DNA from 2 places in the Bradyrhizobium sp. LTSPM299 genome. Region 1 is predicted to be linked to the other one. Evidence: riboswitches for the same ligand, from Rfam matches in the RefSeq annotation. Region 1 holds a riboswitch; the other holds the start of a gene.
The links. A riboswitch is a leader RNA that binds a small molecule or an ion and turns the genes downstream of it on or off. The one in region 1 is predicted to bind cobalamin.
Positions count from the first base shown of each region.

Region 2: another riboswitch for cobalamin. It lies ahead of UP10_RS30260 (TonB-dependent receptor); the one in region 1 lies ahead of UP10_RS27055 (ribonucleoside-diphosphate reductase subunit alpha).

Region 1 is NZ_JYMU01000050.1:148,164-164,226, forward strand. Features, by position in the region: gene UP10_RS27000 (L,D-transpeptidase family protein) at 1-810, shown strand, start outside; gene UP10_RS27005 (peptidoglycan L,D-endopeptidase MepK) at 1,076-2,659, shown strand; gene UP10_RS27010 (DUF2312 domain-containing protein) at 2,849-3,118, opposite strand; gene UP10_RS27015 (DUF1244 domain-containing protein) at 3,370-3,672, opposite strand; gene UP10_RS27020 (DUF1036 domain-containing protein) at 3,932-4,477, shown strand; gene pyk (pyruvate kinase) at 4,474-5,910, shown strand; gene UP10_RS27030 (OsmC family protein) at 5,967-6,395, opposite strand; gene UP10_RS27035 (TetR/AcrR family transcriptional regulator) at 6,472-7,146, opposite strand; gene UP10_RS45440 (hypothetical protein) at 7,126-7,602, shown strand; gene UP10_RS27045 (hypothetical protein) at 7,853-9,358, shown strand; gene UP10_RS27050 (ribonucleotide-diphosphate reductase subunit beta) at 9,399-10,565, opposite strand; gene UP10_RS27055 (ribonucleoside-diphosphate reductase subunit alpha) at 10,587-13,463, opposite strand; cobalamin riboswitch at 13,580-13,801, opposite strand; cobalamin riboswitch at 13,935-14,136, shown strand; gene metE (5-methyltetrahydropteroyltriglutamate--homocysteine S-methyltransferase) at 14,248-16,063, shown strand, end outside.
Region 2 is NZ_JYMU01000058.1:241,983-258,045, forward strand. Features, by position in the region: gene soxY (thiosulfate oxidation carrier protein SoxY) at 1-222, shown strand, start outside; gene soxZ (thiosulfate oxidation carrier complex protein SoxZ) at 244-555, shown strand; gene soxA (sulfur oxidation c-type cytochrome SoxA) at 603-1,412, shown strand; gene UP10_RS30220 (hypothetical protein) at 1,418-1,717, shown strand; gene soxB (thiosulfohydrolase SoxB) at 1,827-3,575, shown strand; gene UP10_RS30230 (DsrE family protein) at 3,572-4,030, shown strand; gene UP10_RS30235 (DsrE family protein) at 4,042-4,485, shown strand; gene UP10_RS30240 (MBL fold metallo-hydrolase) at 4,600-5,640, shown strand; gene UP10_RS30245 (ABC transporter substrate-binding protein) at 5,737-6,570, opposite strand; gene UP10_RS30250 (ABC transporter ATP-binding protein) at 6,570-7,343, opposite strand; gene UP10_RS30255 (FecCD family ABC transporter permease) at 7,340-8,383, opposite strand; cobalamin riboswitch at 8,495-8,692, shown strand; gene UP10_RS30260 (TonB-dependent receptor) at 8,804-11,080, shown strand; gene UP10_RS45460 (hypothetical protein) at 11,197-11,352, shown strand; gene UP10_RS30265 (ATP-grasp domain-containing protein) at 11,472-12,761, opposite strand; gene UP10_RS30270 (MFS transporter) at 12,932-14,149, shown strand; gene UP10_RS30275 (N-acyl-D-amino-acid deacylase family protein) at 14,283-16,001, shown strand; gene UP10_RS30280 (NCS2 family permease) at 16,011-16,063, opposite strand, start outside.

The DNA of each region.
Region 1 (16,063 bases):
ACGCGCGTGGTGACCGGCAAGCCCGGCCAGCATGCCACGCCGCTTCTGACCGAGACGATGAAGTACATCACGGTCAACCCGACCTGGAACGTGCCGCCCTCGATCATCTACAACGAGTACCTGCCGGCCCTGCAGCAGGATCCGACGGTGCTGCAGCGAATGGGCCTCAAGCTGGAGCGAAACCACGACGGCTCGATCCACATCTCGCAGCCGCCAGGTGAGGCCAACGCGCTCGGCCGCATCCGCTTCAACTTCCCGAACAAGTTCCTGGTTTATCAGCACGACACACCGGACAAGTACCTGTTCGCCAAGGACGAGCGTGCTTTCAGCCATGGCTGCATGCGCGTGCAGAACCCGGACCAGTACGCCTCCGTGCTGCTCAACATCACGTTGCCGAACGATCACTACACGCCGGAGAAGATCCGCAGCATGTACGGCTCGAGCGAGATCGACCTGAAATTCCCGACGCCGGTCCCGGTGAACATCACCTACCAGACCGCGTTCGTGGACGACGCCGGCAAGCTGCAGCTCCGCAAGGACGTCTATGGCCGCGACGCCACGATGCTGTCGCTGCTCAAGAACAACCGCGGCAAGGATCTCGAAATGGTGGTGGCGCACGCGCAGCCGAGTTATTCGCGCCCGCCGAGCAGCAGCCTGCCGGCCGGCGTGAACTTCGCCAGCGACAACAGCGGCGGCAGCTCCGGACCGTCGTTCTTCGAGCGACTGTTTGGCGGCGGGTCGGCGCAGCCGGCTCCGCAACCCGGCCGCCGAGGTCAGGCCCAGCAGCCGCGGCGGGTGATTACCCGTTAAGATTGCCCGACCGCCGATTCGGTTAAATTTTGAAGTGAAATCAACGGTTCCACCCCTCTGGCGAGATCGTTTACGTTAACCATTATCCATCGCGATCTCGGCACTGAGCACGTTTTTGCCACACTCCACCGGTTAGTTACGGCTTACTTGGGGGGCGGGTCGGTAAATCTCGGTTAACCATCCCGCTTTAAGAAAGCGTTCACCATCTTCCGCAGGGGGTCTGCGAAGGTGCCGATCGAACGCTCGTCGACTGGGTGGGCTCATAGTGCTGGCTGTTTTCGCACGCCGCTTCAATCCGCTGTCGCTGACGAAGGCCGGGTACCAAGTCGGTCTCGCCTCGCTGTTGCTGCTTGCCGGAGCCGGATCGGTTCACGATGCGGCTGCGCTGAACGAGACGCGCACCCTCTCCTTCCACCACACCCATTCCAACGAAGACCTGACCGTCACCTTCAAGCGCGACGGCCGCTATGACGAAGCCGCGCTGAAGCAGCTCAATCACTATTTGCGCGACTGGCGCAACCAGGATGAGACGGTGATGGACCGTCACCTCTTCGACATCCTCTGGGAAGTCTATCGCGACGTCGACGGCAAACAGCCGATCCAGATCATCTCCTCGTACCGTTCCCCCTCCACCAATGCCATGCTCCGCCGCCGCTCGTCAGGCGTTGCGCGCCACAGCCAGCACATGCTGGGGCATGCGATGGACTTCTATATCCCCGGCGTGCAGTTGGAGCAGGTTCGCTACGCTGGCCTGCGCCTGCAGCGCGGCGGCGTCGGCTTCTATCCGACCTCGGGCTCGCCCTTCGTCCATCTCGACACCGGCAGCATCCGCCACTGGCCGCGCATGACGCGTGACCAGTTGGTCCGGGTGTTCCCCGATGGCCGCACCGTCCACGTCCCGACCGATGGCACGCCGCTGAAGGGATATGAACTCGCCAGGGCCGATATCGAACGGCGCGGCGACGACGCCACAACCGTCGCCAAGCCGAGCATGCTCGCCAAGCTGTTCGGCGGCGGCAAGTCGAGTGACGATGACGACGAAGCCGCAGCTCCTGTGAACGACAAGGCTCCGGCCAACACGGTGATCGCGGCCGCAGCGCCCGCCAAATCCGCCGATCCAGTCCCGGTGCCGCGCGCCAAGCCGCAGATCGTTGCAGCCATCCAGCTCGCCTCTGCCGACGCGCAACTCGTCCCGGCGCCGAAGGCCAAGCCGCCGGTCCAGGCAGCCGACAACACTGATTCGAAGCCGCAATCGCCCGCCGACATCATCAACGCCCGCGGCTTCTGGGGTGACGAGCCAGCCGCTCCGAAGCAGGCATCGCCGGCACAGATCGCGGCGCTGAAAGCGCGTGAAGCCGTCGGCGCCGCCGATCCGCAGACGACGGGGAGCGCGACGGACAAGTTCAACAAGGCCCTCGCCTACGCGCCGGCCGCGTCCTCGCCGGTTGATCACGCCAATATCGTCGCAGCATCCGCGCCCCTGCCGCGCAGCGTGCGTCCAACCCGCAGCACCGCAGCCCCCACGGAGATCAACACGGTCGTTCCGAAGGGCGCGCAGGGTCAAGGCGTCATCACCACGTCCGCGCGGATTTCGGCCGCCAAGGTCGACGACATCTGGATGCGCGTGATGATGCTGGCGCCGAGCGCCAGCAACGGCATGCTGACCACGGTGCTGGGCGACACCGACATGAACATGATGCGTGCACACTTCATCAAGCCGCAGGCCGCCGTCGCAATGAACTTCTCGGACGATCCGATGATGGGCATGACCTGCGACCGCTTCTCGGGCTCTGCTACCGCCGTCCTGGCCACCCAGCCGTTCGTGATGCGCACCGCCTCGCTCCGCTGAGCCCGCTGCAAGCCGTCTCTATCTTCGGCGCTTCGATGGCGCACGCGGGTGCCCGCGCCATCGACCACGACCGCGCGCGATCAGGCCAACGATCAATATGATTTGATGAGCTGGGTTTGGCTGAGGCGTCAACGGGCGCGCATCGGCGCGACCGTAGACGTTAACCGGACGACGAACGCTGCCGCCCGCTTACAGCATTCCGAGCGCCTGCATGTAGGTTTCCAGGATGGTTTCCTGTTCCTGGCGCTCGTTGGCATCCTGCTTGCGCAGGCGCACGATGGTGCGCAGCGCCTTGACGTCGTAGCCGTTGCCCTTGGCCTCCGCATAGACGTCGCGGATGTCGTCAGAGATCGTCTTCTTCTCTTCTTCCAGTCGCTCGATACGCTCGACGATGGATTTGAGCTGGTCCTTGGCAAATCGCGTTGCGGGCTCTTCCTGGACGGCGGCAGACGTGGCCATCGCGTACTCCTGAACTGGCATTGAAATGTCGTGCGAATACGCATCACGCGCAGCGCTTGTCGCGGCTGACCCTCGATTTTGGGGCGCCTCCCGTCAAGGAAACATCGCGCTCATCCACAGCGCGCCCACAGGAGATGCAGGTGGCGTTCATTAGATCATCGTCATTCCGGGATGGTGCGTTAGCACCAGACCCGGAATCTCGAGATTCCGGGTTCGATGCCTCGCATCGCCCCGGAATGACGTCGTTGCGCCTAATGCCCGCTGTGGGTCTTCTTCATCGCAGCGAGTTGCTCCGCGGTCGCGCTGCCCTGATATTTTGCCTTCCACTCCTCATAGGGCATGCCGTAAACCGCCTCGCGACTCTCGTCCTTGCTGACGGCGATGCCCTTGGCGTCGGCCTCTTCCTTCATCCAGTTCGACAGGCAGTTGCGGCAGAAGCCCGCCAGGTTCATCAGATCGATATTCTGGACGTCGGTCCGGTTGCGCAGATGGTTGACCAGACGCTGGAAAACTGCTGCTTCGAGTTCTGTTCTGGTTTTGTCGTCAATGCTCATTGCCGTCATCCCGGTGTGTGATCAGCACCATATTGATATCAGGTGGGAATTGTCACAGATTTTGCCACATCGGCGCGCAAAACGGGGCCCAATCGGGCGCTTGCGCCAGCATCCCATCACGTGGGAAATGCGCTCTCCTCCCGTCGACAGTTCCCACCGGGCACGCGAAATCCTCAATGGTTTGATATAGCTTCGCCGCATGACTGCATCAGATTCTCCCCCCTCAGCTCGCCGCGCGCCCCGCCTGACCATCGCCGGCATGGTGCCGATGCTGGCGCTCGTCGCAGCATGCCTGTGTGCGAGCCCAGCGGCGGCCGATTTCCGACTGTGCAACAACACCTCGAGCCGGGTCGGGATCGCGCTCGGCTACAAGGATGCCGAGGGCTGGACCACCGAAGGGTGGTGGAACGTGTCTTCGCGCGCCTGCGAAACGCTGCTGCGCGGCAATCTGGTCGCGCGGTTTTACTATATCTACGCACTGGACTATGACCGCGGCGGCGAATGGTCCGGCCAGGCGTTCATGTGCTCGCGCGACAAGGAATTCACCATCAAGGGCACCGAGAATTGCCTCGCGCGGGGCTTTGACCGCACCGGCTACTTCGAGGTCGACACCGGCGAGCAGCGAGCATGGACCGTCCAACTGACCGAAGCCAACGAACAACAGCCGCAGAAACTGCCGGGAATGCCGGGCGGAGTGGGCCCAGGCGGCCCCGGAACGATGCCGGGCCTGCCCAATCCACCGGGCGCAACGCCTCCGGGCGCGTCGGGCCTACCACCAGCCGCAACGCCCGGAAACAAACAATGAGACGCCTCCGCCGCATCAAGATCCTTGCAACGCTTGGCCCTGCCTCGTCGGACAGCACGATGATCCGCAAGCTGTTCGAGGCCGGCGCCGACCTGTTCCGCATCAACATGAGTCACACCTCGCACGACAAGATGCGGGAATTGGTCAACACCATCCGCAATGTCGAATCGAGCTATGGCCGGCCGATCGGCATCCTGGTCGACCTGCAGGGACCAAAGCTGCGCGTCGGCGCATTCGCCGGAGGTTCGACCCAGCTCAACAACGGCCAGACCTTCATCCTCGATTCCGACAAGACGCCGGGCGACAACAGCCGCGTCCAGCTTCCGCATCCGGAGATCCTCGCCGCGCTCCGGCCCGGCCACGCGCTGCTGCTCGACGACGGCAAGGTGCGGCTGATTGCGGAAGAAACTTCGCCCGAACGTGCGGTGACGCGCGTGGTGATCGGCGGCAGGATGTCGGATCGCAAGGGCGTCAGCCTGCCCGACACCGATCTGCCGGTCTCGGCGATGACGCCGAAGGACCGCGCCGATCTGGAGGCCGCGCTACCGACCGGCATCGACTGGGTCGCGCTGTCCTTCGTGCAGCGGGCCGAAGATGTGCTCGAAGCCAAGAAGATCATCCGCGGCCGCGCCGCCGTGATGGCCAAGATCGAGAAGCCCCAGGCGATCGACCGCCTCCCGGAAATCATCGAGGCCTCGGACGCGCTGATGGTGGCGCGCGGCGATCTCGGCGTCGAGTTGCCGCTGGAGCGCGTGCCGAGCCTGCAAAAACAGATGACCCGGATGGCACGCCGCGCCGGCAAGCCGGTCGTGATCGCAACGCAAATGCTGGAATCGATGATCCAGGCACCGGTGCCGACGCGCGCCGAGGTCTCCGACGTCGCCACCGCCGTTTACGAAGGTGCCGACGCCATCATGCTCTCGGCAGAATCGGCCGCCGGCAAATTCCCGGTGGAAGCGGTTTCGACCATGAATCGCATCGGCGAGGAAGTGGAGCGCGACCCGAACTATCGCGGCGTGATCAACGCGCAGCGCGTCGATCCTGAACCGACGGCCGGCGACGCCATTGCCGACGCGGCGCGGCAGATTGCCGAGACGCTCGATCTCTCCGCGATCATCTGCTGGACATCCTCGGGTTCGACCGCGATCCGTGTGGCGCGTGAGCGGCCCAAGGTACCCGTGGTTGCGATCACGCCAAATATCGAGACCGGCCGAAAGCTTTCTGTCGTGTGGGGCGTGCATTGCGTGGTCGCCGAGGACGCTCACGATCTCGACGACATGGTCAACCGCGCCGGCTCGATCGCGTTCAGGGACGGTTTCTCGAAGGCCGGCCAGCGCGTCATCATCGTCGCCGGCGTGCCGCTGCGCGCGCCCGGCACCACCAACATGCTGCGCATCGCCTCGGTAGGACCGAACGGCGACGCGGAGATATGACGGCGTTCCGGGCACGCGCGTGCGCGTGACCCGGAACGGTAGCGTTTCTCGAGCGATTAACTCTGCAACGTTGCGTCGAGCGTGATATTGGTGTTGAGCAGTTTCGACACCGGACACCCGGCCTTGGCCTTAGCCGCCAATTCCTGAAATGCCGCGGCGTCAGCGCCGGGAATCTTGGCCGTCAGCGCCAGATGCACCGAGGTGATGGCAAAGCCGTCGCCGACCTTCTCAAGTGTCACGTCAGCCTTGGTTTCCATGTGTTCGGCCGTGAGCTTGGCTTCACCCAGGATCAGCGACAGGGCCATCGTGAAGCAGGCGGCATGGGCCGCGCCGATCAGTTCTTCGGGGTTCGAGCCCGGCTTGCCTTCGAAGCGGCTGGCGAAGCCGTAGGGATAATCGGTCAGCGCACCGCTTTTGGTCGAGATCGCGCCTTTGCCGTCCTTGATGCCGCCCTGCCATTTGGCTGAGCCATGGGTCGTCGTCATGCGTTGCTCCGTGAGGTTGGATGAACCCAGCCCAAAAGCTACAACGCCAATGCGACAGAATATGTTCGCCGCGTTCTTAAGCCCCGACCAGCGCCTTCGCGGGGGTCGTTGCCTGCACGACGAGGCCACGCGCGCGCGCATCCATCACGCCGACGGCGCGCAGCGCGAGCAGCGTCACGGTCTGCACCGCATCGCGCTGCTTCACGGGGTCGTCGAGATTGGCTGGCGCCAGCGGGCCGACCAGCGCCTCGTGCAGCGCGCCGAGCAATGCCGTCGCCGCCAGCGCCGTATCCTGGGCCGGCAAATGGCCGGCACGCACCGCGGCGTCGATCCGCGCGGCGAGCTCGCCGGAAATATCGCGACGGCTGGCGAGACGTGAGGCGTTAACGTCAACATCGACCGGCTCAGCCAGGATGCCCCAGGCGAGCTTGCGTTGCGACAACACATGGACTGCGATGGTCGTCACGGAGGCAGCCAATGCCGATGACGGCCCGGGCGCCCCATCCGCGGCACGGCGGATCGCTGCGAGTTCATCGCGCGAGACGTCCGCGATCAGCTCCGAGATCAGTTCGGCCTTGGACGGGAAATAGCGATAGACGGTCCCGGCCGCGACATTGGCCCGAACCGCGACCGGCGCGATCTGGACCGCCGCCATGCCACCATCGGCCGCCGCGTCCCGCGCCGCGGACAGAATTGCGCTGCGCCGGGCAGCCAGTCGTTTCACGACTTGATGAGTTCGCCGATAGACCATGGCGTTGCCGTCCCCCACCGCGCGCTCGGCCGGCGCCCACCGGCAGAACGCACGAATCTTCAATGTTTTGAGCGACAGATCCCGCAGTCGCTGCAAGAAGTGAACAACTATTCAGACCGAAACACAAGGTGGAATTGTAAGGATTTTGCGACAGCTTGGATTCTCATTGCCGCGATAAGCGGCGTGCTGCTGCTCGCGGTCCTGTTCGTAGATTTCTCGCTCGAGCCCGTCGCCTTCGGCGTGATGAGCGGAATGGCCGGCGAATTCGCGCTGATGGTCTATCTGTATTTCTGGGCGCTCGGATCGGCTGCCGACCCGAGATTGCTATTTGGCCTCGGCGCTCGCCCAGCTGCTGTTGATCATGACGATCATGGGACCGCTCACCTATGTGGCGCTCGCAATCAACAGGGCCGCTGCAGGATCACACCTTCCAGGCAATCGATCGCGCCATGGTAAATCACGATCTAAGACGATTGCTCGATATCGAGATAATTGTTCCGGCACGGCCACGCAATTCCCGGCCGATCGGCTGATCCTTCGATCACTTGCGTCCCACATGGCCCGGCACATCGGATTGGCACATCCGCGGACACGGTCGCAGCCGCGGCACGTGGCATGCGAAGTTTACCCGAATTTATAGGAAATCATGGTCCTGTACGGCGGCGTCGCACCCGAATTTGTCCGCGGTCAAACCAAGAAAAGGTCCATGTCGATCTCCATCACCAGCAGCGTGACGAACCGAAGCATGGCTCGAGGGCTGGTACCGCTCTGCGCCGGCGCCGGCGTCTATCTGTTCTTCCTGTCCGCAGGCGAGATCCTGCTGCGCGACTCCGACTCGATGTGGCAGATCCGGATCGGGCAGTGGATCCTCGACAACGGGGCCATGCCTTACACGGACGTGTTCTCGTTCACTCGCTTTGGCGAGCCTTGGATCTCGAGCTCATGGCTGTCGCAGGTGCTCTATGCGATCAGCTACGGGCCGGGCGATTGGGCCGGCCCGGTGATCCTGTCTTCGATCGCGGTCGGAGCAACCATCACGATCTTCCTCTATCTGCTGAGCCCATATTTCGACCCGGCCCGCGCGATCCTGATCGCGGCTCTGGCGCTGCTGGAATCGGCGTCTCACTTCTTCGCGCGGCCTCACGTGCTGGCGCTGCCGTTCCTGCTGGCCTTCATCGGCGGGCTGATGGTGGCCGCGGATCGTCGCACCCATCCATCGTGGTGGCTGCTGCCGCTGATGGCGATATGGGCCAATCTGCACGGCGGCTTCGTGTTCGGCCTGGCGTTGATCGGCCCGATCGGCCTGGAGGCGCTCTGGAGCGCCGAGCCAAGCCGCAGGCTTCAGCTTGCCGTGCGCTGGGGGCTGTTCGGCCTGGCCGCGCTGGTTGCGAGCTGCCTGACGCCGTATGGCTGGAATACGCCGATGGGTGCGCTGAAGATTCTCAGCCTCGGCAAGCTGCTGTCGCTGATCTGGGAATGGATGCCGGTCGACTTCAGCAAGTTCACCTTTTTTGAAGCCACACTGCTCACGCTGATCGGCGTCGCCTTCTATCGCAAGCTGACGCTCTCGGTGCCGCGGATCCTGCTGCTGGTCGGACTGATCTGGATGGCCATCTCACATGTCCGCAACATCGAGGTGTTCGCGTTCCTGGCCCCGCTCGTTCTGGCCAAGCCGATCGCCGAACAATGGGGAACCGCCGAGGCGGGCGGATCCGCGATCGAGGAGGCCCGGTCGGCCCCGCTTATCACCATCCTTGCAACAGTGGCGATCATTGCGGGCGGATGGACGTCGACGAAAATCTTCGTCGCGCAGCATCCCTTTATGTTCCTTCCGAGCGTAACTCCCGTTGCGGCGGTCGATCTGCTCCAGAAGCGGCACGCGCAACGCATCTTCAGCACCGCGCCGTTCGGCGGCTATATGGTCAGCCGCGACATGAAGGTATTCATCGACGGTCGCGCCGAATTGTACGGCGAGCAGTTCGTGCTCGCTTATTTCGACGCGACCGAAGCCCGCAACGTCGGCCAGTTGCTGGGCCTGCTCGACAAATATCAGATCGATGCGACGCTGCTGAACCCGACGTCACCAGCGGGTTATGCGCTGGATCACGTCAAGGGCTGGAAGCGGCTGTACAAGGACGACTTCGCCGTCATCCACGTCCGATCGGATGAGACCAAAACGAGCGCCCTTCCCGCCGCGGAGAGCTCGAACTGATCGCGGAAGGCGCGCCGTCTTCAGACGGCGCGCGAGCGTTTCACTCCCAGTTCAACGCGCCGCCGTTCTGGTATTCGATCACGCGCGTCTCGAAGAAGTTCTTCTCCTTCTTCAGATCCATCGCTTCCGACATCCAGGGAAACGGATTCTCCGCCTCCGCGAATACCGGCGCCAGACCGATTTGTGCACAGCGCCTGTTAGCGATGAAGTGCATGTATTGCTCGCACAATGCGGCGTTCAACCCGAGGAAGCCGCGCGGCATGGTATCGCGGCCATAAGATGCCTCGAGCTCCGCGGCCTCGCGGATCATGCCGCCGACTTCGTCCTGGAATGCCGACGTCCACAGATGCGGATTCTCGATCTTGATCTGGTTGATCACGTCGATGCCGAAATTCAGGTGAATGCTCTCGTCGCGCAGGATGTATTGATACTGCTCGGCGATCCCGACCATCTTGTTGCGACGGCCGAGCGAGAGGATCTGCGCGAAGCCGGTGTAGAACCACATGCCTTCGAAGATCACGTAGAAGGCGACGAGGTCGCGCAGGAACGCCTGATCGGAAGCGGGTGTGCCGGTCTTGAAATCGGGATCGTCGAGATGCTGGGTATGCCTGATCGCCCACGCCGCCTTGTCGGTGATCGCAGGTACCTCGCGGTACATGTTGAACAGCTCGCCCTCGTCGAGGCCGAGGCTTTCGACGATGTACTGGAAGGTGTGGGTGTGCACCGCCTCCTCGAAGGACTGGCGCAGCAGATATTGCCGGCACTCCGGATTGGTGAGGTGACGGTAGATCGCCAGCACGATGTTGTTGGCAACCAGGCTTTCGGAAGCCGCGAAGAAGCCGAGATTGCGCTTGATGGCACGGCGTTCGTCCTCGGTGAGGCCGTCGCGTGATTTCCACAGCGCGATGTCGGCCTGCATCGAGACCTCGGTCGGCATCCAGTGATTGTTGCAGCCGGCGAGGTATTTCTCCCACGCCCATTTGTACTTCAGCGGGAGCAGCTGATTGACGTCGGCGCGGCAATTGATCATCCGCTTCTCGTCGACCGAGACGCGGCCGCCGCGGCGATCGATCGCGCCGAGGCCAGTCGCGTCAGCAGGAGCGGCAGGCGCAGCCGCAAAAGCCGGCGGCGCGACAAAAGCCTGCGGCGCTTGCAGTGCCTGCGGCGCTTGCCGCAGGGTGGTCTGGGTTTCTGACCAGTCGAGCATCATCTTGTCCTTATTTTTCGCTTACTGGCAGGCTTCGCATTCGGGATTGTCGATCGAGCAGGCGATCGCTCCCGACAAGTCCGGCGCCGGCGACATCAGCGTCACCGACGAGACCGCATTGAGCTTGCCGTCGGTGCCCTTCAGCGTCGACTTCTCGACATGCGTCGCGCTGCGCGAGCGCAGATAGTAGGTTGTCTTCAGACCGCGCGACCACGCCAGGCGATAGAGCGAATCGAGCTTCTTGCCGGACGGATTGGCGATGTAGAGGTTGAGCGACTGCGCCTGGTCAATCCACTTCTGCCGGCGTGAGGCCGCCTCGACCAGCCAGCTGGAGTCGATCTCGAAGGCGGTCGCGTAGAGGGCCTTGAGGTCGTCCGGGATGCGGTCGATGGTGCCGACGCTGCCGTCGAAATATTTGAGGTCGTTGACCATCACCTCATCCCACAGCCCGCGCGCCTTGAGATCGCGCACCAGGAACTCGTTCACGACCGTGAAGTCGCCCGACATGTTGGATTTGACGTAGAGGTTCTGGTAGGCGGGCTCGATCGACTGCGCGACGCCGCAGATGTTGGAGATCGTCGCCGTCGGCGCGATCGCCATCACGTTCGAATTGCGCATGCCGACCGAGGTGACGCGCCCGCGCAAGGCTGCCCAGTCGCGGGTGCTGGAGCGGTCCATATCGAGGCCGCCACGGGCGTCGGCGACAAACTCGATCGAATCGATCGGCAGGATGCCCTGGCTCCACAGCGAGCCGTCGAACGAGGGATAGCGCCCGCGTTCGGCGGCGAGATCGACCGAGGCCGAAATCGCGTAGTAGGAGATCGCCTCCATGCTGGTGTCGGCGAAGGTCACAGCGGCATCCGACGCCACCGCGATCCGCAACGCCTGCAACGCGTCCTGGAAGCCCATCAGGCCGAGACCGACCGGGCGGTGCCGCAGGTTGGAACGGCGCGCTTCCGGGATGGTGTAGAAGTTGATGTCGATGACGTTATCGAGCATCCGCATCGCCGTCGTGACGGTCTTCTTCAGCCTGATCTCGTTGAGCCGGCCGTCCTGAATGTGATTGAGCAGATTGATCGAGCCGAGATTGCAGACCGCAGTCTCGTCGTCGGACGTGTTGAGCGTGATCTCGGTGCACAGGTTCGAGGAGTGGATCACGCCAGCATGGCGCTGCGGCGAGCGCAGATTGCAGGGATCCTTGAAGGTGATCCAGGGATGACCGGTTTCGAACAGCATGGTCAGCATCTTGCGCCAGAGGTCGACGGCGCGGACCTGCTTGAACACCCGCATCTCGCCGCGCGCAGCCTTGGCTTCATAGTGCGCATAGCGCTCGGCAAACGGCTTGCCGTAGAGGTCGTGGAGGTCGGGCGTCTCGTCCGGCGAGAACAGCGTCCATTCGCCGTCGGTTTCGATGCGCTGCATGAACAGGTCAGGCACCCAGTTCGCCGTGTTCATGTCGTGGGTGCGGCGGCGGTCGTCGCCGGTGTTCTTGCGCAAATCGAGGAATTCCTCGATGTCGACGTGCCAGGTCTCGAGATAGGCGCAGACTGCGCCCTTGCGCTTGCCGCCCTGGTTGACGGCGATCGCGGTATCGTTGGCGACTTTCAGGAACGGCACTACGCCCTGGCTTTCGCCATTGGTGCCCTTGATGTGCGCGCCGAGCCCGCGGACGCGCGTCCAGTCGTTGCCGAGCCCGCCGGAATATTTCGCCAGCAGCGCGTTGTCCTTGACCGACTTGAAGATGCCGTCGAGGTCATCGGCCACGGTGGTGAGGAAGCACGACGACAGCTGCGGCCGCAGCGTGCCGGAATTGAACAATGTCGGCGTCGAGGCCATGAAGTCGAACGACGACAGCAGATCGTAGAACTCGATCGCGCGGGCCTCGCGGTCGATCTCGCGCGAGGCAAGTCCCATGGCGACGCGCATGAAGAAGGCCTGCGGCAACTCGATGCGGTTGTTACGGACGTGCAGGAAATAACGATCGTACAGCGTCTGCAGCCCGAGGAACTGGAACGACAGATCGCGCTCGGGCTTCAGCGCCGCGGCGAGCCGCGCCAGGTCGAAGCGGCCGAGGTCGGCGTCAAGCAGCTCGGCCTTGATGCCGGTCTTGATATAGGCCGGGAAATACTCGGCATAGCGCACGGCCATGTCGGCCTGCGACGCGTTGGTCGGTACGTCGTGGACGTAGGACAGCACCTCGGTGCGGAGCTTGTCGAGCAACAGGCGGGCGCTGACATAAGCATAGTTCGGCTCCTGCTCGACCAGCGTGCGCGCGGCCATCACGGAGGCCTGCGCCAGTTCGTCCTGGCTGATGCCGTCATAGACGTTGCGCTGGGTCTCGGCGATAACGGGCGCGGCGTCGACGCCGTCGAGCCCGGCGCAGGCCTCGTTGACGATCAGCGCAAGCCGCGCCTGGTCGAGCGGCACTTTGGTGCCATCAAGCCGTGTGACATGGATCGTCGGCCCGGCTACGGGCTTCGCAACCTTCGCCGCGTCCTGCTCGGCGCGCTGCCGGGTGCGTTCATCGCGGTACAGCACATAGGCGCGCGCGACCTTGTGGTGCTCGCTGCGCATCAGCGCCAGCTCGACCTGGTCCTGCACATCCTCAATATGGAAGGTACGGCCCTCGCTTATCCGGCGCGCCAGCGCGCCGACGACCTCGGCGGTGAGCTGCTCGACGATCTCGTGGACGCGGCGTGATGCTGCTGCGGTATGCCCCTCGACCGCCAGGAACGCCTTGGTCATCGCCACCGAAATCTTGCTGGCGTCGAATCTCGACACCGTACCGTTGCGGCGAATCACCTGCATCGGAAGCTCGGCGTCCGGCGCGGCAAGCGATTCCGGACGCAGGAGGATGAGCGGCGCTGGCTTAACTTCGCGATCGAGAGAGAGTGACATCGTGCAGACCCCATGCATGTTTTGTTGGGGCTGGATGTCGAGGGGACGCCGCATCAACCGGCGGCAACGCGCCGGCATGGCAATGCAAGCGACCGCCGGGACACCCCGCCCGTGGACGTAGATTCGGTGTCCCGGCAGGTCTCCTGGCTTGCAGGTCGCTGTTGCTCCCTCGTCTTCCCAATGCGGTGTCGCATCAGTGACTTAACAGGGCGGGAACAACTCACTGCTTACAGTTGCGGGGGCAGCGCCGGATTTTTACGGGTCTACCCGTAGTTCACCGACTTCCCTCTTAGCCACCAAATCTAGGGATATGGCGGACCGTGACGCCTATATCTGGTGTGATTTGAGGACGGGTGTCAACGGCCCGAACCGCTTCAGTGAAAAATTTTTGAAATCTGATCGGCAGCCCTGTGGGAATCGGTGGGTAAGTCGGGTCAAGCCCGCGTGTGTTGACGCGCCCATCATGTTGTCGATAAGTGGGCGCGTCGTGGTTCTTCGAGAGGCACTTTCTTTCGAAGCTAAGAGGGAAGCCGGTGTAACGCCGGCGCTGCCCCCGCAACTGTAAGCGGTGAGCCACCGTTCAACTTCAGCCACTGAAGCGAAAGCTTTGGGAAGGCCGGAACGGTAGCTGAGACCCGTGAGCCAGGAGACCTGCCTCGACAACATACACGTCCACGGGCGGGGTGTCCCGGTGGTGCGGTTGCGACCCCGCACGCGCACTCCGTGTTTGCGGAGTCCAGACGTGTCACTACGGCCTTTGCCCCCAACTTTTGGGGTTAAGCCAATGTCTTCTACAATCTCTTCACTTGCCGTTGCCACGCTCGGAACGCCGCGAATCGGCCCGCGCCGCGAACTCAAGGTCGCGCTGGAAAGCTTCTGGTCCGGCACATCAAACCAACCGGCTCTGATCGAGACCGGTATCGGGCTGCGCGCCGCCAACTGGGCGCGGCAGAAGAAGCTCGGCGTGTCGGTGATTCCGTCGAACGATTTCTCGTTCTACGATCAGGTGCTCGACACCTCGGTCATGGTCGGCGCGATTCCCGAAGTCTACGGCTGGACCGGCGGCGCGGTGCCGCTCGCGACTTATTTCGCGATGGCGCGCGGCGCGGAAGGCCACGCACATGACCCTGCCTGCAGCCATGCCCATCACGGCCACGGTCACGGCGTTCCGGCGCAGGAAATGACCAAGTGGTTCGACACCAACTACCACTACATGGTGCCGGAACTGTCGAAGGATCAGCAATTCAGCCTCGCCTCACGCAAGCCGATCGAGGAATACCAGGAAGCCAAGGCGCTGGGCTATCAGACCCGGCCGGTGCTGGTCGGTCCGGTCACGTTCCTGAAGCTCGCCAAGAGCAAGGATGCCGGCCCCGACACTTTGTCGCTGCTGGACCGGCTGCTGCCGGTTTATATCGAGGTCCTGCGCGAGCTCGCCAAAAGCGGCGCCGAGTGGGTGCAGATCGATGAGCCCTGCCTGGTGCTCGATCTCGACGATGCGGCGCGTAGCGCGCTGCGCCATGCCTATGCGGAGATCGCCAAGGCGGTGCCGCAGGTCAAGATCATGCTGGCCAGCTATTTCGGCAGCCTGGGTGAGAATCGCGACACCGCCTTCGCGCTTCCGGTCGCCGGCCTGCATCTCGACCTCGTGCGCGCGCCCGAACAGCTCGACGACCTCGCTCGGTTGCCCGCCGATCGTGTCGTATCGCTCGGCGTGATCGACGGCCGCAACATCTGGCGCGCCGATTTGGGCAAGATCCTCGACCGGCTCGAGCCTGTGATCGCAAAGCTCGGCAAGGACAGCGTGCAGATCGCGCCCTCCTGCTCGCTGCTGCACGTTCCAATCGATCTCGGGTTAGAGGCCAAGCTCGACGCCGAAGTGAAGAGCTGGCTCGCCTTCTCCGTGCAGAAGATGGAGGAACTGGCAGCGCTGGGTAGCGCGCTTGCCGGCGGCCGCGGTCCGGTCGAGACCACCCTGAAGGCCTCGGATGCGGCCGCAGCCGCACGCAAAATCTCGCCGCGGATTCACGACGCCAAGGTCGCGCAGCGTCTCGCTAGCGTCGATGCAGCGATGCGCCGCCGCGCCAGCGCGTTCGGAGAACGTGCCGGCACGCAGCATGCGCGTTTCAACCTGCCCTCGTTCCCGACCACGACGATCGGCTCGTTCCCGCAGACACCGGAGATCCGAAAGGCGCGCGCGGCCCATGCCAAGGGCGGGCTAAGCGATGCCAACTACAAGACCTTCCTGCAGGAGCAGACCGCGCTGGCCGTGCGCTGGCAGGAAACCATCGGCCTCGACGTCCTCGTCCATGGCGAGTTCGAGCGTAACGACATGGTGCAGTATTTCGGCGAGCAGCTGTCGGGCTTCGTCTTCACCGAGAACGCCTGGGTGCAGTCCTACGGCTCGCGCTATGTCAGGCCGCCGATCCTGTTCGGTGACGTGTCACGTCCGAAGCCGATGACGGTCGAATGGTGGCTGTACGCGCAGTCGCTGACCAAGCGGCCGATGAAGGCGATGCTGACCGGACCGGTCACCATCCTGAACTGGTCCTTCGTTCGCGACGACATCCCGCGCAGCGAAGCCTGCCGGCAGATCGCATTCG
Region 2 (16,063 bases), on a different contig from region 1:
ACGACGACGCTCTCCGACGTAACCTCGATCTCATTCCTGGTCGCAGAAAATCCGAACGCGCTGGCGGCCAGCTACAAGATCCCGGCGGGCACGCTGCCGAGCGTCGCCAATCGCCTGAAGATGGCCAAGACCACCAACGTCACCGCGATCGTCGAGGCGGGCGGCAAGCTCTACAGCACCACCAAGGAAGTCAAGGTCACCGTCGGCGGCTGCGGCGGCTGAACTCAAACAGGGAAGTGTCCGATGGCTTCAAGCATTCGTGTGCGCGCGACCGCAAACGGCGACACCACCGAGGTGCAGGCGCTGATCCAGCATCCGATGGACTCCGGCTTCGTCAAGGATGCGCAGGGCAACCTGGTCCCGCCGCATTTCATCCAGGAGCTGACCTTCGAATATGATGGCAAGCCGGTGTTCGTCGCCGACTGGGGGCCGGCGGTCTCCAAGGACCCTTATGTGAAGTTCGCATTCAAGGGTGGCAAGAAGGGCGACGATCTCAAGATCAGCTGGGTCGACAGCAAGGGCGCCACCGACACCACCACGGCGAAGATTCAATGATGCTGGGTTCGACCATCCGTGCGTCCGCGGCCGTGCTTGCGCTCGGCATGCTGGCGTTTGCGCCGGCTGGGCGTGCGGCCGACAGCATCGATCCCGTCACCGACAAGGCGGTGTTCCAGAAATTCTTCACCGACAAATATCCCAAGCTGAAGCCTGAGGATTTCGTCAACGGTCCGTATTCGATGAATGAGGACCTGCACAAGCAGTGGGTCGAGAAAGAGGACTTCCCGCCCTACGAGTTCTCGCTCGAGGCCGGCAAGGAGATGTTTTCGAAGCCGTTCAAGAACGGCAAAACCTACGCGGACTGCTTCCCGAACCAGGGCATCGCCATCCGCCAGACCTATCCTTACTTTGACGAGAAAGAAGGCAAGGTCGTCACGCTCGAGCTCGCGCTGAATCGCTGCCGCGAGGCCAATGGCGAGGCGCCGTTCTCTTATGTGAAGGACGACATGGCGGCACTCACCGCCTATATGGCCTTTACCTCGCGCGGCAAGCCGATGGACATCAAGATTCCGAACGATCCGCGCGCGCTGGACGCCTACCAGAAGGGCAAGGAATATTTCTACACCCGCCGCGGTCAGCTCAACTTCTCCTGCGCGACCTGCCACGTGCAAAGCCCGGGCGAGCGGATCCGCGCCGAGGTGCTGGCGCCGGCGCTCGGGATTCTGAACGCGATGCCGATCTATCGCTCGGAATGGTCGGGCATGGGCACCACCAGCCGCCGCTTCACCACCTGCAACAGCCAGATCCGCGGCGTGCCGCTCGATCCGCAGGACGACGAGTATCGCAATCTCGAATATTACCTGTCCTATGTCAGCAATGGACTGCCGATCTCCGGCCCGGGAGCGCGGCCATGACGATCATGAGAGTGTTTGCAGCTTCGGTGCTGCTGATTACGAACGGCGCGAGCGCATTCGCTGCCTCCGAGGCCGACTACAAGGCGGCCTATGCCGCGGCTGATGCCGCCAACAAGGAAGCCGGCGCCCTGCGCAACCAGTGGACCACGACGGCCTCGACACTGTCAGCGGCGAAAAAGGCCGGCGACGCCGGCGACTTTGATGGCGCGATCGCGCAGGCCAAGGAAGCCGAAGCATTGGCAAAGGCATCGATCTTCCAGGCCACCAGCGAAAAGGAACGCTGGAAAGACATGGAAATTCGCTGAGGGATGCGCGGGAGTCAGGGAGGCACCGGCGAAAGGGTTCCCTCCCCCCTTGTGGGGGAGAGAGCCCTACCACCGCCCGCGTGGCCTTAAACCAAATGCTGGGAGAGTGATGAGAATCCGCCGCCGGGATTTCCTGAGAGCAACAGCAGCCGCAACGCTGACGGCCGGCCTGCCGCGGCTTGCCCACAGTGCCGAGACGAGCGGCGTCTACGATCTCGAGCGCTTCGGCAATGCGCGCATCCTGCACATGACGGATACCCATGCGCAGCTCCGGCCGGTGTTGTTCCGCGAGCCGAGCGTCAATCTCGGAGTCGGTGCGATGACCGGCCAGCCGCCGCATCTGGTCGGCAAGGCGTTCCTCGACCGCTTTGGCATCCGGCCCGACAGCGCCGATGCCTATGCTTTCACCTGCGCCGGATTCGAGAAGGCCGCCGGCCGCTTCGGCAAGCTCGGCGGCTTTGCGCATCTGAAGACGCTGATCGACAGACTGCGTGCCGATGTCGGCGAGCGCCGCGCGCTGCTGCTCGATGGCGGCGACCTCTGGCAGGGCACTGGCCTGTCCAATGTCATGAAGGGCGCCGACATGGTCGAGGCCGCGAATCTGCTCGGCATCGAAGCAATGACCGGCCATTGGGAATTCACCTATGGCGAACCGGCGCTGCGCGACAATCTCGCCCGCTTCAAGGGCGAGTTCCTGGCGCAGAACGTGTTCCTGACCGAGGAAGCAGCCTTCAACGACGCCAAGGCGTTCGATCCGGCCGCACGCCGCGTCTTCCAGCCGTCCACGATCAAGGAGATCGGCGGCCATCGCATCGCGATCATCGGCCAGGCCTTTCCCTACGTGCCGATCGCGCATCCCAAGCGCTTCACGCCGGACTGGACATTCGGCATCCGCGAAGAGGAGTTGCAGAAGCTCGTCGACGGCCACCGCAACAATGATCACGTCGAGGCGGTGATCCTGCTGTCGCACAACGGCATGGATGTCGACCTCAAGCTTGCGAGCCGCGTCACCGGCATCGACGTGATCCTCGGCGGTCACACCCATGATGCGATTCCGCTGCCGATCACGGTGACCAATGCCGGCGGTATCACGCTGGTTACCAACGCCGGCTCGAACGGCAAATTCCTCGGCGTGCTCGATCTCGACCTCGCCAAGGGCAAGGTCGCCAACGTCCGCTACAAGCTGCTGCCGGTGTTCTCGGAGCTGCTGAAGCCCGATCCGGCGATGCAGGCGCTGATCGACAAAATGCGCGAGCCGCATGCCGACGACTGGAGCGACAAGCTCGCCTCCGCCGACCGCCTGCTCTACCGCCGCGGCAATTTCTCCGGCACCGTCGATCAGTTGATCTGCGACGCGCTGCTCAACGAGCTCAATGCCGAGATCGCGCTGTCGCCCGGTTTCCGCTGGGGCCTCACCACGCTGGCCGGCCAGCCACTGACCATGGAAGATGTGCTGTCGGAAACCGCGATCACCTATCCCGAGACTTACGTTTCCGCCATGACCGGCGCCCAGATCAAGGACGTGCTGGAAGACGTCTGCGACAATCTGTTCAACGCCGATCCCTATTACCAGCAGGGCGGTGACATGGTCCGCGCCGGCGGCCTCGCCTACAGCTGCACGCCAGCGGAAGCCGTCGGAAAACGTATCTCCGAACTCAAGCTCGCGAACGGCAAGACACTCGAATCCGGCAAGAGCTACAAGGTGGCGGGTTGGGCCTCTGTCAACGAACAAAGCGGCGCGCCCGTGTGGGATGTCGTCGCAAAACATCTGCGCGCCGGCCGGCCGCCGAACCGTGACGAACCGGCCGTGACGCTCAGGGGCGTCGAGGACAATCCTGGCATTGCGAGGCACGGATGATGCGGCGCTTAACCACCACCGCGCTTTGCTTCGCGTTGATAGCGTTCGCGGCGCCGGTCGCCCGCGCCCAGCAGGCACCATTGCTCCAGGACAAGCCGTTCGCCGAGCACAAGATCGTGCTGCAGCTCTCCGACAGCGATTCCAGAAAGCAGGGCCTCGTCATCAGCGTCGCCAACAATCTGATGAAGCACTACGATCCAGATAAAGTCGCGATCGAGATCGTCGCCTTCGGCCCGGGCATCGAGCTGCTCAAGCCTGATAATCCGAGCCGCAAGCTGGTCGAAAGCCTGGTCGCGCAGGGCGCACGGGTCGACATCTGCCTCAACACCGTCGACACCATCGAGCGCGAGACCGGCAAGCGGCCGGATTACATTCCCGCCGCCACACCGGTGCAGGTCGGCGTCGCGCAGATCCTGCTGCTGACCGAGAACGGCTACACGCTGGTTCGTCCCTGAGGAGTTTCGTCATGCTTCGCCGTCTTGCTGCCGCTGCAGCACTCTCACTCGTGCTCGCAACCGGCGCACTTGCCGCCGACAAGCCGCATCACGTCGCGATCCAGGTCGACCAGAACGACCCGCAGGTGATGAATCTCGCGCTCAACAATGCCACCAACGTCATCGAATATTACCGCGCGAAAAACGAGGACGTGGACATCGACATCGTCGCCTACGGCCCCGGGCTGCACATGCTGCGCAGCGACACGTCACCGGTGCAGGACCGCATCAGGCGGCTCAAGGACATGGTCTTCCCCGGCAAGATCCAGTTTTCCGCCTGCAACAACACCAAGCAGGGCATGGAAAAGGCCGAGGGCCACGCGATTTCGGTGGTGCCGGACGCCACTATCGTTCCGTCAGGGGTGGTCCATCTGATGGAACTGCAGGAGCAGGGCTGGAGCTACGTCCGGCCCTGACCGGAGGACATTGTCTTCGAGTTACCCTTATTTTGGAGATGAATATCATTTGAGAGTGACCGGATTATAGAATAATATCCTCCGCGAGACTCAATTGAGCACGCGGCAGCCGCCATGATCTTTCGTCAGCTCTTCGATAGCGTTTCCGGCACCTACAGCTATCTGCTCGCCAGCCGGGCCGGCGGCGAGGCGCTGATCCTCGATCCCGTGCTGGAGAAAGCCGACCGCTACTGCAAGCTGCTGCAGGAGCTCGACCTGCGGCTGGTCAAGGCGGTCGACACCCATCTGCACGCCGATCACGTCACGGGACTTGCCGAGCTGCGCGACCGCACCCAATGCATCACCATCATGGGCGAACAGAGCAAGGCCGACGTGGTGTCGATGCGCGTCGCCGACGGCGACAGGGTGACGATCGAGGGCCTGTGCCTGGAGGCGATGTACACGCCCGGCCACACCGACGATTCCTACAGCTATTTGATGGGCGATCGCGTGTTCACCGGCGACACGCTGTTGATCCGCGGCACCGGCCGCACCGATTTCCAGAACGGCAGCGCGCGGGCGCAATATGATTCGATATTCAATCGCCTCCTGAAGCTGCCCGAGGAGACGATGGTATTCCCCGCGCATGACTACAAGGGCGACACCGTCTCCACCATCGGCGAGGAGAAGCGCTACAATCCGCGGCTGCAGGTCAAATCGATCGACGACTATGTCGAGCTGATGAACAACCTCAATCTGCCGAACCCGAAGCTGATGGACGTCGTGTTGCCGGCCAATATGCATGTCGGCCTGCACCAGGACGAGCTCGCCAGGGAAGGCCTCGCGCTGTCAGCATGCGACGCCATCGCCAGCCTCGGCCGGCCCGACATCCTGCTGGTGGATCTGCGCGAGAGCGGCGAACGAACAAAACACGGCATGCTCCCCGGCGCGCTGCACGCACCCTATCCTGCGATCTGCGACAACCTGCGGCCCGGCGGCATGCTGCGCGAGGTCGCCGCCGCAACCGGCCGCCGCGTCGTGTTCTTCTGCGCCTTCGGCGAACGCTCGGCGATGGCCGTGGCCGCCGCGAAGAAGGCGGGCCTTGCGAATACTGCGCATATCGAAGGCGGCATCGACGCCTGGAAGAAGGCCGGTGGGCCCGTGGTGCGGGGGTAGGTCCCCGTCATTCCGGGGCGATGCGTAGCATCGAACCCGGAATCTCGAGATTCCGGGTCTGGTGCGAACGCACCAACCCGGAATGACCGGCAATAATCACCGCCCCACCCGTTTCAACTCCGCCGTCAGCCGGTCCAGCGCATCCGCCAGCATCACACCACCGCATACGGTCAGCCGCTCCGGCAGCACGATGCGCTTGTCGGGTGGATAGAAGCGCTCCAGTGCGGGATGCAGCAGGAAGGCGCGGCCATCATCCTCGGCGCGATCGCCCGCCTCCGACACCAGGATGAAATCCGGCCGCAGCTTCACGATCGCCTCCAATGAGGCAAATCCACCCGAATCCAGACCGAGTTCGCCGGCGGCATTGACCAGGCCGGTTTGTGTCAGCAGCGAGCTGACCAGGCTGTCCGCGCCGGACACCCAGCCGCGCCGCGCCAGCGGCAGCACGCTATAATGATGATCGGTCACCGCAGCCCGCGCGCGGGCCATCGCGGCATCGAGGCGCGCGATCTCGGCGCTCGCGCGATCCGGGTGCTGGATTACGTCGCCCATCTCGCGGATCTGGTCCTTCACCTCGTCCAGCGTGCGCGGCACCGTGAACTCGACGAGATGCAGCCCCTTGGCCTTGAGCAGATCGCGCGTCGTGCGCTTGTCGAACAGGCTGACCACGACAATATCGGGCCTGACGACCAGCACGTCCTCGGCCCCGCCGGACAGAATCGGATAGCGCCGCGCCTCGCCGGCTGCCCAGGATTGCCAAGCATCGCGCGAGAATTTGCTGAGGCCGAGGATCTGGTCCGGATCGGCCAGCGACAGCAGCAACTGGTCGCTGCAAACATTCATCGAGACGATGCGCGGTCCGGCCGCCTGCGATGTGCTGCACGACAGCGCCCAGGCGGCAACGGCGAGCGCTGCGAGCCACCCGCGCATCAAACATCCGCCCATGGCACGATGACGGCCTCGCTTTGATATTCGGCGCGATAGGCGCTGATCCGGAACACGTTAGCCATCACGGCTTCCGACAGCGCCTCCATCGGCACGCCCTGCGCGGCCAGCCGTCCCTCCGAGAGCACCAGCACCTGATCGGCAAAGCGCGCGGCAAGCCCGAGATCGTGGGTGACCACGATCACCAGCACGCCCTTGTCGGCGACGTTGCGCAAATTCTGCATCACGTCGATCTGGTGGCGTGGATCGAGCGACGCGGTCGGCTCGTCGGCGAGAATCACCGGCGCTTCCACCGCCAGCACGCGGGCCAGCGCGACGCGGCTGCGTTCGCCGCCGGAGAGTTCGGTGACGCGGCGATCGCCGAACGCCGTCACGTCAACCGCCTGCATCGCCCGCAACACCGCGTCCATATCCCTGGGCGACAGTCGCGCCGGATCGGTCGCGCCATGCGGATAGCGCCCGAGCGCAACGATGTCGCGCGCCGGCAGCGGCCAATGCACCATGTGACCCTGCGGCAGATAGGCGAAGCGTTTGGCACGCTCGCGCAGCGACAGCGAGGACAGCGCGTCACCGCCAATCCTGATCTCGCCATCGGACGGGATCAGCCCGGCCAGCGCACGCAGCAACGTTGTCTTGCCGGCGCCGTTCGGGCCGACCAGCGCAACCAGATGGCCTGGTGACAGCGACAGCGAGATGTCGTGCAGGACCTTCCTTTTGCCGAGCGAGGCATTGAGGCCGGTTGCGGAGAGCAGCGTCATGCCACGCCTCCGCCGAGCGCGCGGCGCTCGCGCATGATCAGATAGAGGAAGAACGGCACGCCAATGATCGACGTCAGCACGCCGACCTTGATGTCCGAAGTCGAGGGGATGATACGAACCGCGATGTCGGCCGCGAGCAACAGCGCAGAACCGGCGAGCGCGCTCGGCACCAGCAGGCGCGCCGGATCGTGGCCGATCACCGGGCGCATCAGATGCGGCGCGATCAGGCCGATGAAGCCGATCGTGCCTGTGACAGCGACCGCGCCGCCGACACCGAGCGCCACGCCTGAGATCACCAGGAGCCGCAGCCGCCCGACATCGACGCCGAGGCTCCGCGCGGCTTCTTCGCCGAGCGTCAGCGCGCGGAAGGCACTTGCCTGGCTCAGCAGGATGACCGCACCGGCAATAATGAAGGGCAATGCCAGCGCGACATGCTGGAAGCTGCGGTCCTCCAGCGAGCCGAGCAGCCAGAACGCGATCTCCAGCACCACGAACGGATTGCTGGAGAGGTTCATCACCAGTGCGGTCGCAGCACCCGCGAAGCTCGAGATCGCCAACCCCGACAGGATCAGGATCAACAGCCCGGCATTGCGGCCGGCGATCGCCAGCAACGCGAACACCGAAACGAAGGCCGCGATGATCGCGGCCACGGGCAGCGCGTAGGAGCGCACGTCGGCCAGCCCCAGCGCGATCACCAGCACCGCGCCGAACGCGGCCGATTGCGGCGCGCCGAACAGCGACGGCGAGGCCAGCGGATTGCGCAACAGCCCCTGCAGGGCCGCGCCCGACAATCCCAAAATGCCGCCGATCGCAAACGCGAGAATGGTGCGCGGCAGGCGGATCTCGCGCACGATCACCTGCGCCACCTCGGTAGCCCCGCCGAACAGCGCCTCAATCACCGCGAGCGGCGACAGCCGCACCGGCCCGATGCCGAGCGAGATCAGCACCAGCAGAACCACGAGCGCGGCGAGCGCCGCGGTCGCGCCAAAACGCCGCCGCGCCGCGACCTCGGCCGCCAAGGCAAAATCCTGCACGCTCATCGCGCCATGCTCATACAGCGATTACAGTGGCAGACAAGCGACACTCGACAAAAACCGTACCCCCTCCACCGTTGCCCTACTTCCGCCGGGATTGACTCGGTTTCCAGCCGCCCCCTAGATGAACAGGACGGTTCCTGAATTGGGATCAAAAGGGAATGCGGTGCGGGGAAACTCCCCTAGGCCGCGGCTGCCCCCGCAACTGTATGCGGTGAATCCTCTGTCATATGCCACTGGGAAACTCGGTCCTGGGAAGGCGACAAAGGGTAACGACCCGCGAGCCAGGAGACCTGCCGTCAGCCGTGGTCACACGCGATGATGTCGGTCGGGGAGTACAGACATTAGCTTCACCTGACGTGCCAAGGCACGGCGGTGAAACTGGTTCGCGGTGACGTGCCACTGACGTCGACCGAGGTCCAGACTATGTTTTCACTCCCTTCAGCCCGGCGGCGCCGCGCGCTGCTTCTTGCGTCGACGATGATCGTGCCGGCCCTCGGCGCGACCTCCGCGCTGGCGCAGCAGGCCCCGCAGGTCGCGCCTTCCGATCAGCTCCCCCCCATCGAGGTCACCAAGCCGGGCGACCAGAACCTCACCCGTGCCAAACCGACCGCTGACGAGACACCGGCTCAGCGTCGCCCGGCCCCGGGCGACACGCAAACCAGCAACACGGGCACCGGGACGGGAACGAGCACGCCGTCGACGGGCGCGGGCACCGGAACCGGTGGCACAGCCGGCGGCGGACGTCAGTTCTCCGCCATTGTCGGCGCGTCCTCGACCGTGATCACGGCCGACGACATCGCGCACTCACCGGTGCACACACTGTCCGAGATCATCGCGCAGGTGCCTGGCGTGCAGTTGCAGTCGTTCTACGGCGGCGTGAACGGCGCCAAGACGTCGGTCGACATCCGCGGATTCGGCGCTTTCGCCGCCCCGAACGTACTCATTCTCATCAACGGGCGCCGGCAAACTGACATCGACCTGGCGGGTTTCGATCTTTCGACGATCCCGCTCAATTCGATCGAGCGCATCGAAATCACCCGCGGCAACAGCGGCGCCGTGCTCTACGGCGACAACGCGGTCGGCGGCGTGGTCAACATCGTCACCAAGACCGGTGTCGGCGGACCACCAGTGTCGATCAAGGCTGAAGGCGGCGTCGGCTCGTTCAACCAGCGCATGGCCGAAGTCTCGGCCGCGGTCAATTCCGGGCCATGGTCGACCTCGTTCTATGGCAACGGCGTCAAGTCCGACGGCTACCGCGCCAACAATGCGCTCGACCAGCGCAACGCCGTTGGCAACATCAATTACACGACCCCCGACCTCTCCGCGTTCCTCACCGTCACGGGAGGCGATCAGAAGCTCGGCCTCCCCGGGGGCAGGTTGGTTGATCCATCGATCGGCCTCAACGAACTGGCGACCGACCGCAGGGGTACCAGCACGCCGTACGACTATGGCAACCAGCAGACCGCCGGCGTCACCACCGGCTTCACCAAGACCTTGATAAACGGCGTCGACCTGATCGTCGACGGCGGCTGGCGGCAGCGCGACACCCAGAGCGGCTTCTTCGGCTCGACGCCGACGATCAGCTTTTCGTCGACCTACAACGATGCCGCGCTGCAGACCTGGTCGATCACGCCGCGCCTCAGCATAAAAAATACGGCCTTCGGGCTGCCGTCCTCGATCCTGACCGGTATCGACTATTACGACACGACGTTCCGTGAGTCGCGCGGCGCCTTCCAGGGCGTGGACCCCTACCACATCTACAACATCGACCAGCAGCAACTGGCAGGTTACTGGCAGCAGACCATCGGGCTGCTGCCGACCACCGATTTCTCGTATGGTGCGCGGGTGGAGAACACCAACGTCTCGGCGCGGGATCGCTACGACCCGAACGCCCCCTTCGCATTCGACGCGCAAGCAACCCCGCTCAACAGCAGCGAGACGCAATATGCGGCGCATGTCGGTGTCGAGCATCGATTCGACGACACGTTCTCGGTATTCGGTCGCGCCGCGCGCGCGTTCCGCACACCCGGCGCCGACGAACGCGTTGCATCGGGTCCCTCGTTCGATGCGTTCTTCAATCCGCTGCCGCAGAACTTCCAGCTCAAAACCCAGACGTCGGAAGACGTCGAGGGCGGCTTCCGGGTCAAGACCAACCGCTTCCAGGTGCAGACCACCGTCTATGTGATGGATCTCGAGAACGAGATTCAATTCAATCCAGTGCTGTTCTACAATGTCAACCTTGATCCGACCCGCCGCTACGGCTCAGAGACCAGCGCCTCGCTCAAGGTCAGCGACACCGTGACCTTCCGCGGCGGCATGGCCTACACCCGCGCCGTCTTCCGCGAAGGCATGTACGCCGGCAACGACGTCCCGCTGGTGTCCCGCTACACCGGCAATGTCGGCGTGACCTGGAATATCTGGCAGAACTATCTGGTGTTCGACGGCACGCTGCGCGCCTGGAGCTCGCGTATCATGGACAACGACCAGGCCAACACCCAGAGCCGCATCCCTGGCAATGCGACGGCCGATATCAAGCTCAGCGGGCAATATGACCACTTTTTCTGGTCGCTCAGCGTGAACAACCTGTTCAACGCGCTGTACTATGACTACGCGATCGCGAGCAGCTTCACGGCGGGCCGCTTCTCGGCCTACCCGCTCCCCGGCCGGACCTACATGGTGCGGGCCGGCGCGACGTTCTGAGCTGTCTCAACACGATGCGGCGGACCGCAATCCCGCCGCATCTTCGTCATTACACATACCCGGCAAGTGGAGTAGGATCGCACGACGCGATCACACGCGACGCGCAGGGGAAACGCATGGGCAAAGCCGGGAAAAAGACCGAAGGCGGCGACAAGCCCGTCGACAAATCAAAGAAGCCGCCGCCGCCGTCACCGGCTGACGACGATTACGAGGACGGCGACATCGCCACGCCGAAGCGCGACCGCTCCGGCGATGATGACGAGCCGTTGTAGGTAGCCGATGGCGAAACCCAACCACGATGTCGTCCCGGCGCAGGCCGGGACCCATAGCGACCGCCGTTCGTTTGGCGGCACGCTGGGGCCACACTTCACTTCGCGACAAGCATCGGTGGTTATGGGTCCCGGCCTTCGCCGGGACGACCCGTTGAGGCATCGCGCAGAAAATCCTCACGCTCGATCACTCGAATACTCGCGCGATCGAGCAGATGCGCACCGAAACCACCGCGCGCAAGGCGGGTGGCGATCCGCGGCGACCCCAGCAGCAACACCGCTGTCATTGCCAGCGGCACGGCGCTGAGCCAATCGAGCCGCACAGGCGTGAGTTCCTCGGTGCTGTCCCGGTAGGCACCACGGCCCATCACGATTCGCCCGCATTCCCTGATGATGTCGCGCCGCGTGCCATCGCGTGACGCACTGCCGAGCAGCGCCTGTATCGCAAGATGCGTCCGCACGCCCGCGCGGCTCTCTCCAAGCGACGCCGGAATCTCACCGCGGGAGACGCGCAGCAAGAGATCGACGAGATCGGTGCCGGCACGATATGCATTCATCGGCTCGACCAACCGTGGATTGCAGTCGATCAGAAGCGGCGTGTCGCTGTCGAGCGGCATGATGACATCGACCGACAATGCGCCGTGCCAGCCGAGATGCGCGCCGATCGTCTCGATATAGCCGCGGATGGCGGGCCGGCTGACGCTCTGCTTGATCGCCTCGCCGCCGCCGATGCCGGCCGCGACCTGCTGGTAGGCGTGGAAGCCAAGCATCTTGCCGCGGCAAAACATCGACTGCGCCTTCTCGGTGGTGCCCGCGATGAAATCCTGCACCAGCACCTCGTCGGCAAAATCCGCGCCCGATTCGAGATCGCCGAGCGCGCGATTGAGATCGCCGGCGTCACGCACGAACCAGATGCCGCGGCTGGCGGTGCCGACCGACGTCTTGACCACGGATGGGAACCGCACCGCCGCGCGCAACTCTTCGGCGGACCGCACGATCCGGGTCGGCGGTCGTGGCAGGCCGAGTTGATCGAGCAGCCGGCTGAAGCCGGCCTTGCCGTGCACGGTGCGGTAGGCGGCGAAATCCGGCAGCGCCAGCGCCACGCGTGATGTCAGTTGCGCGCCGACACGGGCGAACAAAAAGCCCTGTTCGTGGGTCGGCAGCAGCACGTCGAAATGCTGCGACGCCAACAGCCGCTCGACGAAGCGCAGGAAGCCCGCCGGATCGGTGCGCAGCCCGGGGCAATGGTGGAACTTGCGGACAAAGCGAGAAGTGCGCGCCAGGCACCAGCGGGAGGGATCGCAGAGCTCGACATGATGGCCGGCCAACCCGAGGATCGTGATCGCCTCGCGGGCGGAGGTGCTGGACCCCTCTGGCACGAGCACCCGGAGCGGTTTGCTGGCGTCGATCATGGCTGATCATCGCCGCGCCGCCGCATTTTGTCGCCGCCTTTTGATGCCGCATGGGCCGATTCGGCGCCCGCATCGGGGGCAGCCATGCACCGGCGTTTATGGACAATTAGCCGTCAGCCTCTATTTTCGCCCCGCCCCGCCGGGCTGTTAAAAACAGGGTTTTCTCTGAGATGGTCGATATTCTGGCTGCACCGCAGCAAACGAAAGCCGACAGCGCGCTGCGCACGCTAACGGGGATTTCGATCGCGCATTGGGTCAGCCATTTCTACATCTTCGTGTTTCCGATGCTGTTTCCGTTCCTGAAGGAACAGCTCGGCGTCGGCTATATCGAGCTCGGCTTCGCGCTGACCGCGTTCGGCCTGGTCTCCGGCCTGACCCAGGCGCCGATCGGCTATCTCACCGACCATTTTGGCGCGCGGAAAGTGCTGCTGATCGGCCTTGCCGTCGGTGGCTGTGCGCTGATCGGGCTCGGCCTGCATCTGAGCTATCCCGCGCTGATCGTCAGCGCCGTGGTGCTAGGGCTCGCCAACAGCGTCTATCATCCGGCCGATTACGCGATTCTTTCCGCGCATATGGACAACGCGCGGATGGGCCGAGCGTTTTCGGTGCACACCTTTGCCGGCTTCCTCGGCGGCGCCGTCGCGCCCGCGATCATGCTGGCGCTTGTCGCGACGGTCGGTGGCCTCGGCGCGCTGATCGTGGCGGGTGCGATCGGGCCGCTGGTGGCGTTATTGCTGATCGCGATGGGCGTGCCCGATACCAGCGCCGCCGAGCGCAAGGCGGCCGGCGCGGAAGCGCCGAAGCAGAACATCGTGACGCCCGCCATCATGATGCTGACGATCTTCTTCATGCTGCTCGGCCTGTCGAATGCCGGCATCAGCAATTTCGGCATCGTGGCGCTGATGAGCGGTTATGGCGTCGATCTCGCGACCGCCAATGTCGCGCTGACCGCCTTTCTTGCCGCCAGCGCCATCGGCGTGCTGGCTGGAGGCTTTCTCGCCGACCGCACCCACCGCCACGGCCAGGTCGCGGCCGCAGCCTTCGGCATCAATGCGGTGATCATGTTGGTGATTGCGATCGCTTCCTTGCCCTCGCCACTGCTGACGGCGTTGCTGACGGTGGCGGGATTCCTCGGCGGCGTGATCACACCGTCGCGCGACATGCTGGTGCGCAACGCGGCGCCTCCTGGCGCGGCGGGGCGCGCCTTCGGAATCGTCTCCACTGGCTTCAATTTCAGCGGCATCTTTGCCCCGCTGCTGTTCGGCTGGATCATGGACCAGCACATGCCGCACTGGGTGTTTGGCGCCTCAGTCGTGTTCATGGTGCTGACGGTGCTGCTGGCGCTGGTCACCGAGCGCAAGCCCGCCCAAATTCCCGCGACCGCCTAGCCCGGCGCTTCGCGCGTTTCTTCACGCGAAACAAGAAACAGGCGCATTCCAGAGCCTCATCCCCGGCGGTTGACAGCATCAGGGCGTCACCCATGATGCGTGCCAACCAAGAACAGCCACGGGATGACGCGCCATGACCTCGACCCCTGACCTCGTGATCCGCGGCGGCACCGTTGCCGACGGCAAGGGCGGCGATCTCTATGAAGCCGATGTCGCCATCACTGGCGGGCGCATCAGCGACGTCGGCAAGGTGACGGCCAAGGGCAAGGAAGAGATCGACGCAAAGGGCAAACTGGTGACGCCCGGTTTCGTCGACGTCCACACCCATTACGACGGCCAGGTGACCTGGAGCCACGACATCACGCCGTCGTCGCAGAACGGCGTCACCACGGCGATCATGGGCAATTGCGGCGTCGGCTTCGCGCCGTGCCGGCCGAGCGATCACGTCAGGCTGATCCAGCTGATGGAAGGCGTCGAGGACATTCCGGAGCCGGTGCTGAGCGCCGGCATTCCCTGGGCCTGGGAGAGTTTTCCGGACTACATGGAGTGGCTGTCGAAGCGCAATTTCGACATGGATGTCGGCGCGCAACTGCCGCATGCGGCGCTGCGCGTCTATGTGATGGGCGAACGCGGCGCGCGCCGCGATCCGTCCACCTCAGATGACAACAGGGCGATGGCGACACTCGCGAGCGATGCGGTGCGATCAGGCGCGTTGGGGTTTTCGACCTCCCGCACCCTGAACCACCGCACCTCGACCGGCGATTACACGCCGACCCTGAAAGCCGGCGAAGACGAACTGACCGCAATCGCGGGCGCGATGCACAACGCCGGCCGCAGCGTGTTCCAGTTCGTGCTCGATCTTTCCACCCTCGATGAAGATCTGCCGATGATGCTGCGGGTGGCTGAGACCACCAAAATCCCGGTATCGTTCTCGATCACGCAGAACGACAAGGCGCCGCAGCGCTGGCGGCAGACGCTCGACACCATCGCCGAAGCATCGAAACGCGGCCTGTCGATCACGGCGCAAATCGCCGCGCGCCCTGTGGGACTGATGCTCGGGCTGGAATTGTCACGCAACCCGTTCCAGACCCATCCGAGCTACAAGGCAATCGCGCATCTGCCGCTAATGGAACGCGTCGCGCGGCTGCGTCAGCCGGAGCTGCGCGCCGCGATCCTCGGCGAGCATGCGACCGCGACCGACGATCCGCTGTTCTTCCGGCCGAACTACGACAAGATCTATTTGCTCGGCAATCCACCGGACTATGAGCAGCCGCCGGAAAATACGCTGGGCGCGCAAGCCCGCCGCCAGGGCGTGCAGCCGGAAGGCCTCGCCTATGATGCGATGCTGACTGACGAGGGCCGCGGCATGCTCTACGTGCCGTTCCTCAACTATGCCGACGGCAATCTCGACGCCACGCGCGAGATGCTGCGCGATCCAAATTCGGTGCCCGGCCTGTCCGACGGCGGCGCGCATTGCGGCATCATCTGCGACGCCAGCTTCCCAACCTATCTCTTGACGCACTGGACCCGCGACCGCTCTCGCGGCGAAAAGCTCTCGATCCCGTTCGTGGTCGCCGCACAATCGCGCAAGACCGCGCTGTCGGTCGGGCTCTATGACCGCGGCGTGATCGCGCCGGGCTTCAAGGCCGATGTCAACGTGATCGACTACGACCGGCTGCATCTGCATCCGCCGAAGGTGCATTACGACCTCCCGGTCGGCGGCCGCCGGCTGCTGCAGCAGGTCGACGGCTACGATGCGACAATCGTGTCAGGCGTGGTCACCCAGCGCGACGGCAAGTCCACCGGCGCAAGGCCGGGCCGATTGGTGCGCGGCGCGCAGGGCTTGGAGTGAGCGCGCAGCCTACATGATCTGCGCCGTTACGACGGCGTAGAGGATGAACACGACGCCCAGGC